Regions from separate parts of the Bacillus sp. OTU530 genome, predicted to be linked through region 3. Evidence: riboswitches for the same ligand, from Rfam matches in the RefSeq annotation. Region 3 holds a riboswitch; each other region holds the start of a gene.

Region 1 (3,282 bases), on a different contig from region 3:
TTTGCTACTGATTCCGGCAAGCGAATCAAGAACCGATAAATACTTTTCCCAAATCTTTGCGAACTGAAGGCTTTTCTCCTTAAAGGCACCATTTTCCATAGAAAACTCTTCAATTTCATAATCTTCTCTAGCAAAAGCTTTTACAACCCGATTCCACTTATATTTTCCTGTACAACCGAGTTTAACTTTGAAAGCTGTTCTCGAATTGCCGCAAATGTGGGTTTAACATCAGATGGTGTCTATAAGCAAAAAAGCCCATGATTTACGTTGTATATAAATCATGGGCTTTTTTGTAAGACTCATGCCCGCTTAAACCCTTCTTCCTCCAAATACTGCTTCGCTTCATTGTAGGAAGGAAACGTTCCATCAAGGTTTAAACCTGCATACACATTCCACATCTCATCCTCTTGGACTAAAATAAGCGATGCGTTATCTTCATTCACCCAGCGCTCCTCCTCCAAATCTCCAACGATTGCCACTTCAGCAGTTGATCGGGGTGCGAGGGATTGAATCGATTTTGCAATCACTGTGCGCAGCTCTTCCTCTGAGAAATCTCGGATATTAATCATGCCTCTGTCATCTGTATTATAGCTGCTTACATATTCTGCATAAACAAATCCATTTCCGTTTGGATGCAAGTGGTATACGACATTTTTCTTATCGCTTGCACTTTCCTCATAATGAAAATTTACACGTTTCATCGATACATCCTTGCGCTTAAGCTCCGGAAAAGATTCAATAATAGCGAGTTTTTGTTCAAAAGTTAACATGTTACCTCCATGTAGATGTGCATTATAGTTCAAATTATTATACCATTAGTAGAAGATAACACCAAAACTAAGCAAATTCTTAGGCGGAAAAGAGGAAATGATTTATGAATGATGGACGATATAGAAAAAATATTCAGGCTGGTCTAGAAGTGAATATTGTACTAAAAAAGGATCAGCGTACAGGAAATACGACGCGTGGAATTGTAAAGGACCTGCTGACGAATTCGCAATTTCATCCTCATGGAATCAAGGTTCGTCTTACAGATGGACAAGTAGGCAGGGTACAAACAATTGTTAACTAATAACAAACAAAAAGGGACAGATTCATACACTTACGAATCTGTCCCTTTTTATCTGATGACAACCATTTTCCCTACCTCGTCACAAATACTATGAGTTATAGGACAAACTTGGAGTTTTAACATGCAACCTAATTTAACTTTAGCTAGCTAATCACTACTTCAGGCAGTTGAACAATCCCCGATAGAAACGCTTATACCATCTCCATTAATCCTATGTTTGCTTATCCCTTATCATTTAGATGCTGCACACATTAATAATACCTATACAATTTGTCCCCTCATAGATAGGTTGATTAATTTGTCTAGTTGTTGACTGCATTTGATAGTTTTAGGATGAGTTAATCCATATAGTTTACCTAGATGAAGTAGTTGCCTTCTTTTTTGCTCAATAATGGCTGGGTTATTTTGTTTAGCATCCAAAAGTACGTCCATCCATTTCAAATCAGTAGAATCAGCTTGCTTGTCTTCCATCGGTAATTCAACTAGCACCTTCACCCTTGTAGTTCCCTCCGTATTACGGCAGCCCAGCAATCATAGTGGGAGCGGCATACCTCTCCCACCTTAGACCTGTAGCTTTGCGTCCCTATCTTTCAATAGGTTTGCCTTTATCGAAACTTTATTTTTTATCTATATAAATATGCTTTATTTTGTCAATATAGGAGTAACAAGAATCACTATTTGCTGCACTAGTAGCCTCTACAAAATTATTTCTATAGAATCCATCAACACCAAATGGCTCAGTCGTTCTCTTTAATCATTTTCTCATATTTTTACATTTTTTTCAATTATAGTTTTTAGAAAGTTTTACGAGTTGAACTACCTACTACCTTTACTCCCCACATCCTCACACTCCTCTTATACAGGCCATAACCCTCCTAGCCCAAATACTAAGCACATTGTAACAGGTATAAACCGCGCATAAAAAAAGAATACTGAGAAAAGCATCATCTCCGACCGATTCTTTTATTCCAATAGCATAGGAGTGTGAATGGATGGAGCACCAATTAACCTATCTTCTTTCACATTTTGGATATTATGGTATTATATTAGCCTTAATTGGAGGCATTATCGGACTCCCTCTGCCGGATGAAATCCTTCTTACCTTTATTGGATATTGCGTCTTTCAGGGAAACATAGCTTATATTCCTTCCTTACTAAGTGCTTTTTTAGGGACAAGCGGCGGCATTTCGCTTAGCTATCTATTAGGAATCAAATTGGGTTTGCCATTTTTAACAAGGTTTGGACCAAGGCTCCATATTACAGAAGACAGAATTAATAAAACAAGACAATTATTCACAAAACTAGGTCCTTATCTGCTTTTTATTGGATACTTTATTCCTGGCATCCGCCATATTACCGCCTATCTTGCAGGAATTAACGGGTACTCCTTTAAGAAGTTTGCACGGTATGCATACCCTGGGGCATTGCTCTGGTCTTTTACCTTTATTACGTTAGGAAGATCATTAGGAGGAAATTGGAAAATCATTGCTATGTATATCTCTAAATATCGTATATACCTTATGCTAGCTGCGGTTAGTATTATCTGGGGCGCCTATTTATTTTGGAAGAGAAGACAAAAATTGCAATGAATCTAAGGTGGTTATTTATATGAATTTAAAGCTTCAACTTACTACTGCTTTTATAATAAGTTTGTTATCTCTTATCGGCTTCAGCCTTATGGCTATTCTGATTAGCAAGCAAAGGATTATTTCATTTGATAGTACCGTTATAGCCTTTATTCAAGGCCTTGAGTCCCCAGCTCTGACAGCTATTATGAAATTCTTCACCTTTATTGGATCGACAAGTTCTGTTGCGATACTTGCTATGATTGCCTTATTTTTTCTCTATGTTGTACTCAAGCATCGATCAGAGCTGATTCTATTACTTACTGCCGTTTTAGGAAGCAACCTCCTTTTTATCACATTAAAGCTGTTTTTTCAGCGAGCCCGTCCGGATTTACATCGTCTGATCGAGGTAAGCGGCTACAGCTTTCCGAGCGGCCATGCAACAAATGCATGTACGCTATATGGAACTCTCTCCTTCCTACTATGGCGGCATATTCCTACTCGTTGGGGGCGTACCATCTTAATTATTATCAGTATCGTAATGATTCTCACAATTGGAATAAGCCGCATTTATCTAGGCGTACATTATCCTAGCGATATCATCGGCGGCTATTTTATTAGTACATTTTGGTTAACCACGCTCAT
Region 2 (3,282 bases), on a different contig from region 3:
GCGCAAAGCACTACAACGCAAACAACACAAGCAGCGGAACAGAAATATGGTCATGGAAAAGAACTAAGCACGGAGGCTGTTACACAAAAGGCAAAGGAATTAGGAATTGCAACAGATGGTAAAGATACACAAACTTTAGCTAAAGAAGTGCGCGATGTCCAGTTAAAGCAGGAAGCAAAGGAGCTTGGCATTTCCACTGACGGTAAAGACAGTGAAACACTCCAAAAAGAAATTCGTGATACAAAGGTGAAGGCTGAAGCAAAGGAGCTCGGCATTTCCACCGACGGTAAAGACAGTGAAACACTCCAAAAAGAAATTCGTGATACAAAGGTGAAGGCTGAAGCAAAGAAGCTTGGCATTTCCACCGACGGTAAGGACAGTGAAACACTCCAAAAAGAAATTCGTGATACGAAGGTGAAGGCTGAAGCAAAGGAGCTTGGCATTTCCACTGACGATAAAGACAGTGAAACACTCCAAAAGGAAATTCGTGATACAAAGGTGAAGGCTGAAGCAAAGGAGCTTGGCATTTCCACCGACGGTAAGGACAGTGAAACACTCCAAAAAGAAATTCGTGATACAAAGGTGAAGGCTGAAGCAAAGGAGCTTGGCATTTCCACCGACGGTAAAGACAGTGAAACACTCCAAAAAGAAATTCGTGATACAAAGGTGAAGGCTGAAGCAAAGGAGCTTGGCATTTCCACCGACGGTAAGGACAGTGAAACACTCCAAAAAGAAATTCGTAATACAAAGGTGAAAGCTGAAGCAAAAGAGCTCGGCATCTCTACTGACGGCAAAGACACAGAAACTTTAGTCAGTGAGGTGCGTGACGCGCAGGTGAAAAAAGATGCAAAAGAGCTTGGCATCTCCACCGATGATAAGGACACCCAAACATTAGCTAAGGAAGTCCAAGATGCGAAAGTGTTAAAGGCAGCAAAAGAGCTCGGTATTGATACAGCCAATAAAACAACAAAAGAGCTTATGAAGGAGATTTCTACTAAATCCCCTGAAACAGCAAAAACATTATTTCAAGATAACTATCATAACTTTGGCTATGATAAGGGAATAGGCGGCAAAGGCAGAGGAATGCGTTAATCTTCTGATAGCCTATGTATAAAAAGGGATTTCAAACAGACCGATACGGTCTTTGAAATCCCTTTTGCATATGTTTATCTCTCACATTTTGCAGCCTTTGTATACATATGTTGAAAATTTTTTGCTTTTCTCTCCCGGTAGTTTAGAATTCCCTTTAGTTTTTTATAAAGAAAACTCGCCGATTGGCAGGCTCTGCCCTTGAGTGAAGACAGAGGTGTAGTTGCACTTACACTATATTCCTAAAATTCCGGACTGCGTCGAATTTGCCTCCGAAATTTATACTTTCCTACAGTGTAAAAGAACTAATAATTTGTCGAATATTGGTTTATTTTATTCAGAATACGTGATAAATTATATTTAAATTTATTGAAAAGCGGATTTTCCAATTGTTTTACATGAATTTAGGAGCAATGTCACGCCACCTTGCAGCGTTAATTTGCAGCAGGAAAAATGAAATCTAAATAGGGCAAACTCGTCGAAAGTCGAGGACGCAAAGCCTACAGATCTACGGCAGTTGTGCTATGATGGCTGGGTTGCATAAATTTTTTGTTTACGCCCTATTTATGTCTATATAGGGTGTTTTTTGTATTTGCCAGTCCGCAAAATGAAACGGTTCCTAAATAATACATAAGTTAACGCCCATATAGATATATAGCATATTTAAATCGTGATACGAAGCGTTATATTTTTATGTCCTAAAGTACTGATAATAAATTTTAATTCGTAACAGGAAACAGCTAAATCTATATGAGGCAAACCCGTCCCAAGTCGAGGACGTAAAGCCTACAGGTCTACGGCAGTTGTACTATGATGGCTGGGTTACATAAATCTTTATTTTCACCCCATTTATGTCTATACAGGGGTTTTTTTATATTTGCTGAATCTCAAGCGAAAGGAATTTTAATGACATGAGAAAAGTTGCAGAAATCCTTGCTATTAATCTTAAGAATATGGGTGTACGTCATGCATTTGGTGTTCCTGGAAAACCTATTGTTCCAATTTTACTCGAATTAGAGAACCATGGTATTCAATTCAATCTAACTAGGCATGAAACTGGAGCTGGTTATATTGCTTCTGGTTATTCCTTAATGAATGATTCTATTGGAGTCGCAATAGGTACTTCTGGTCCAGGCGGCACCAATTTGCTGACGGCTGCGGCACAAGCAAAAGCATGGCATTTACCAGTTGTTTTTATTACAGGGCACCCCTCTGCTAAAGATATGGGTAAACCGTTTGGACAAGACTCTTCAGCATTTGGGACAGACTTAATAAAAATGTTTGAGCCAGTAACAAAATTTAGCGCACGCATAGACCGAGCTGAATCATTTAAAAGTATTTTTTCTCATGCTATTGAGAGCGCATTATATGGAGTGAAGGGACCTGTTCACCTTTCACTCCCTATGGATGTATTGGATGAGCAGGCAGAATCTTTTATTTTAGACATACCCGATGAAGCTCCACATGTGATAGCGACCCAAAAGGAGTTACAACAAGCCTTAGATTGTATTTTAACTTCTAAGCGGCCTGTCATGATTTTAGGAAAAGGTGTGCATTCCTCCAGAGCCTATGAGGAAGTCATTCGTTTAGCGGAAACCTTTAACATACCAGTCATGACAACACCTGGCGGAAAAGGAACATTTCCAACAACACATGATCTGTCCCTAGATGGGTTTGGACTAGGCGGCTCTGCAAAAGCTAGTGAGTATTTAAAGAATAAGAGTGATCTCATAATTGTAATAGGATCTAAGTTATCTGATATGTCTATTGTTGGACTGGATCCCGCTTTGTATCCAGATAAAATTATTCATTTTGATTACGACTATACGTTTATTGGCAAATCAATTCCTGTTGCAACACAGCTTGTTCTTGGTGACGCTAAGCATAATCTTGAGAGTTTATTAAAATTAATTAAGACAGATAGATTAGCTAAACCTTTTTCAAAGCCGCAGATACATATTAGTGCAGAGCTACAAAAGGAAACACCGATTACAGTTGAAAGGCTACTAGCAAAGCAAGTCATTGCTGCCCTAAGAGAGAATTTTCCCGCAGATACTGTTTTCTTTGGTGATGATGGCAGCCATTCCTTTTATGCTATTCAGCACCTAACACTGACAAAGCAGGCCACATTCTATTTTGATGATGTTTTTGGCGCAATGGGACATGCTATTGGTTTTAGTATTGGTGCGAAGT
Region 3 (3,282 bases):
TATTGAGCATAGCATTTTTACCAATAACAAAGAATGTTGCCTTTATGTGATGCTGTTTTAAAATGTTTAATATACGTGTCGTATACTCGGGATCAGGTCCATCATCAAAGGTTAGCACCACTTCCTTCGTTTTCGCATTACCTAAACGCTCCATCTCAGATGATTTAGGCATAGATTGATAAACTTCGCCCGAAATTTGACCGGAATCATTTAAAATAACCTCTCGCTTTCCCTGTTTCTGAGATGATGTAGATTGGAAAATACTACCCCCTCCAGAGCTGTAGATGTTGTCACTACTCTTTATATGACGCAGTGTATCAATCCCTCGATTCTCTAGAACATCCCAAACCGCTGGATCTTCCGTACCCAATCTCCATAACGCAACCCCTTTGACTCCAGCTGCTGAAGCCGTTTTTAATTGGTTATAGAATGTGGCACCATCTAAAAACCATAATTCGTGCAGCTTGTCTTTATCCGTATATCTCACGTAGGGACTTTTACTCATGTCATCCCATTGGACCCGCAAGTTTGCCTTATCTGCCATTCTCATAACATTTTCAAAGGATACTACCTTCCCAGGCTCACTGCTTTCCCATTCCCAGTCATAACCATAATTGCCCAAACTAACGACAAGCTTATCCTTGGGTATACGCGCAAGATTTTCTTGATACCACGTGGATGAGGCTATAGGACCTGGAGTTTGAAAGTTTTCATCATACAACATTACAACCATTTTATCTGAATATAGCTTTAATGCGTTATAATCAAATGCGTTGTCATTTGGAGGCATATCCATTGTCACTAGAAGCCCATCAGAATGAAACACGCCGTATAGCTCCTGCATAAAGCTTGTAAGCAATTCCTTATCTTCTGCCTTTATATTTTCAAAATCTATATTTATGCCATCATAGCCATACTTTTTAATTTGTCCATGTAAATCCTGTATGAGCTTTGACCTTGCTGGAGGAGAAATCAATAGGTTATGAACTACTTCTTGATTCCACTCATTATCAATTAAATTGCTAATTAAGGGAACTACCTTAACATCATGCTTTTTCGCTAAATCCCCTATATTCTTCTGAACGTCTTCTCCTAGTTCTAAGTTAGGCTGCACATGGAACCATTGGGGAATGAGAACATCTATCGTATCTATATTACGCTTTAATGATCGTTCACTATTCGGATCCCAATTCACATAGAACGCATACGTATCATCCATATGTATATCTTCTTTTTGTTGGAAGGTACTGTTTTTATCAGTATCAAAAGGTGTCAGAGGACTAGCAGCCTCCTTCCCTGATGGTCTAATATTTGAAAATTCGTTTACTTCTTTTGTATCCCACTTTGGCAGCAAAGGGCTAAGATATATACTTAAGCCAGATATAACTAGTATCATAAGAGCAAGAATGGCCAAACTACAGAGAAAACACCAGATTACAATCTTCCTTTTTCTTGAAGCATCTTCAAATACAAAGTTTCCATTAGCAGTTTCATAGCTTGAAATTGTTTGTTTACGTCGATCGTGACCCAAAAGATTCTTCATTCTTTTGTACATACCATTTGATAATATTTTAATCATGCAGCCACCTAACTTTACAGTATTCTCAGCTAAGTTATCACGTTGGAAATAGAGTTGAATATCAAAGCATTGGCTATTATCACAGTAGCCTCCTCTCATAATTTTGAACTGTCCTAAGCGTGAAAACACAAAAGCCTATCTTTACCTATAAATCAAATATCTCTTTCCTTAGGAGCTATTCGGTAACCCAGCCATCATAGCCCTTGAGCAGAACCGTAGACCTGAAGTTTTGCGTCCTTGCCTTTCAACAAGTTTGCCTTTATCGTAGCCAAATATATCATCAATCCTATCTTGTCTGACCTGCAAACAACCTAGCCATTAATCTACAGATTAGACTAACAAAGTTATTTCGGGGAGTAAATACATCTACTGGTTAAGATTGTATTACTTTTATTACCCTGCATAACATAGATGTTAAATACATTTACAATTGAATGTCAGCAAGCAGTGTATACTGAGGCACTCCAACAACACAAAAAGGGGGCTGCCCCAGAACCCCTGCACTATAAAAATTCGAAGAAAAATAGGAAATAGACCATCATAGAAATATTCATTTTACTCGGTTCCCTTAATAGTCCATTTCCCATTTCAGTTCAAAAAAGATCCGATTATGCTTTTAGCTCAGCCCGTATTCATGCTATTGTGCCGGTAATTCTAACTGCTCACGAAGTTTCTTGGATAGCTCCTGACGTACCTCATCAGAGACAATATAGTACCAAGTATCTCCCATCATTTGGCCTTCACCCTTGACTTCAATTTCCTCAATATTATTACGGGTTTCTCCATAATTTTGCTGAATCTTAAACATCTCATCTTGCGTTAGGTTTGTTCTCACATTTTTTTGAATCACGTCCAGGATTGCTCCATAGTTCGAAAGAGTTTCTATATTTTTGCCATTTTTGATCACAGACTGCATAACTTGGCGCTGTCTCATTTGCCGGCCAAAATCACCACGGGAATCGAGCTTCCTCATTCGGGAGTATGCTAAAGCCTCCTCACCGTTCAAATGGAGAGTGTCTTTCTCAAAGTGTATGCCCTGGTACGTAAAGTCTAGATCATTATTCACATCTACACCGCCTACTGCATTTACAATATCCTTAAATCCTTCCATATTCACTTCGATATAATATTGCACAGGTACATTTAAAAATTTCTCAACAGTCGCAACTGTTGTATCAACGCCCCCAAATGCATAGGAATGATTGATTTTATCCTTGACTCCCTTTCCGACAATCTCGGTGTATGTGTCGCGCGGAATACTTAGAATTTTCATAGATTGCTTAGTCCGGTTTAATGTAACCAGCATTAATGAATCTGAACGGCCCCGTTCCTCTCCGCGAGGATCAGCCCCCATTAACAAAATGGAAATAGGAGCACCCTGCTTCATATCTTCAGACTGTTTCGTGGAAGTATCGCGCTTTAACGGCTGATTCACCTCACTTAATGTTTTAGAAACGTTAGCGTACACTTGGTAGGTGTATATACTAGCTCCAAGTATAGCAAGTCCTATAACTCCTGATATCCAAGCTAATAGCTTCCTTTTCACCTTAGCTACCCCTTTCAAGTTATCTGCCTCATCAAAGTTGCAGAAAACCCATTTTTTGATTGCCAAATATATCTCATCACTTGCTAATATCCCCTATGCAAGAATGTTTCCTGTAAGAAAACGGCAAGTGTATTTTGCACATTGCATAACTATATTG

Evidence for each region. A riboswitch is a leader RNA that binds a small molecule or an ion and turns the genes downstream of it on or off. The one in region 3 is predicted to bind cyclic di-GMP.
Region 1: it holds a riboswitch for cyclic di-GMP, as region 3 does, so the genes downstream of both, AAHB12_RS20565 (aspartyl-phosphate phosphatase Spo0E family protein) here and AAHB12_RS07665 (glycosyltransferase) in region 3, are expected to answer to the same signal.
Region 2: it holds a riboswitch for cyclic di-GMP, as region 3 does, so the genes downstream of both, AAHB12_RS13340 (thiamine pyrophosphate-binding protein) here and AAHB12_RS07665 (glycosyltransferase) in region 3, are expected to answer to the same signal.

Annotation. Positions count from the first base shown of each region.
Region 1 covers NZ_JASATP010000032.1:37,290-40,571, forward strand. The annotation lists gene AAHB12_RS20550 (hypothetical protein) at 1-113, opposite strand, end outside; partial or broken gene AAHB12_RS31905 (hypothetical protein) at 111-215, opposite strand; gene AAHB12_RS20555 (hypothetical protein) at 300-770, opposite strand; gene AAHB12_RS20560 (YwbE family protein) at 875-1,072, shown strand; gene AAHB12_RS20565 (aspartyl-phosphate phosphatase Spo0E family protein) at 1,334-1,567, opposite strand; cyclic di-GMP riboswitch class I at 1,588-1,686, opposite strand; gene AAHB12_RS20570 (DedA family protein) at 2,065-2,661, shown strand; gene AAHB12_RS20575 (phosphatase PAP2 family protein) at 2,681-3,282, shown strand, end outside.
Region 2 covers NZ_JASATP010000015.1:89,884-93,165, reverse strand. The annotation lists gene AAHB12_RS31780 (BspA family leucine-rich repeat surface protein) at 51-779, opposite strand; cyclic di-GMP riboswitch class I at 1,548-1,633, shown strand; cyclic di-GMP riboswitch class I at 1,834-1,919, shown strand; gene AAHB12_RS13340 (thiamine pyrophosphate-binding protein) at 2,001-3,282, shown strand, end outside.
Region 3 covers NZ_JASATP010000007.1:174,580-177,861, reverse strand. The annotation lists gene AAHB12_RS07665 (glycosyltransferase) at 1-1,579, opposite strand, end outside; cyclic di-GMP riboswitch class I at 1,758-1,847, opposite strand; gene tagU (polyisoprenyl-teichoic acid--peptidoglycan teichoic acid transferase TagU) at 2,217-3,125, opposite strand.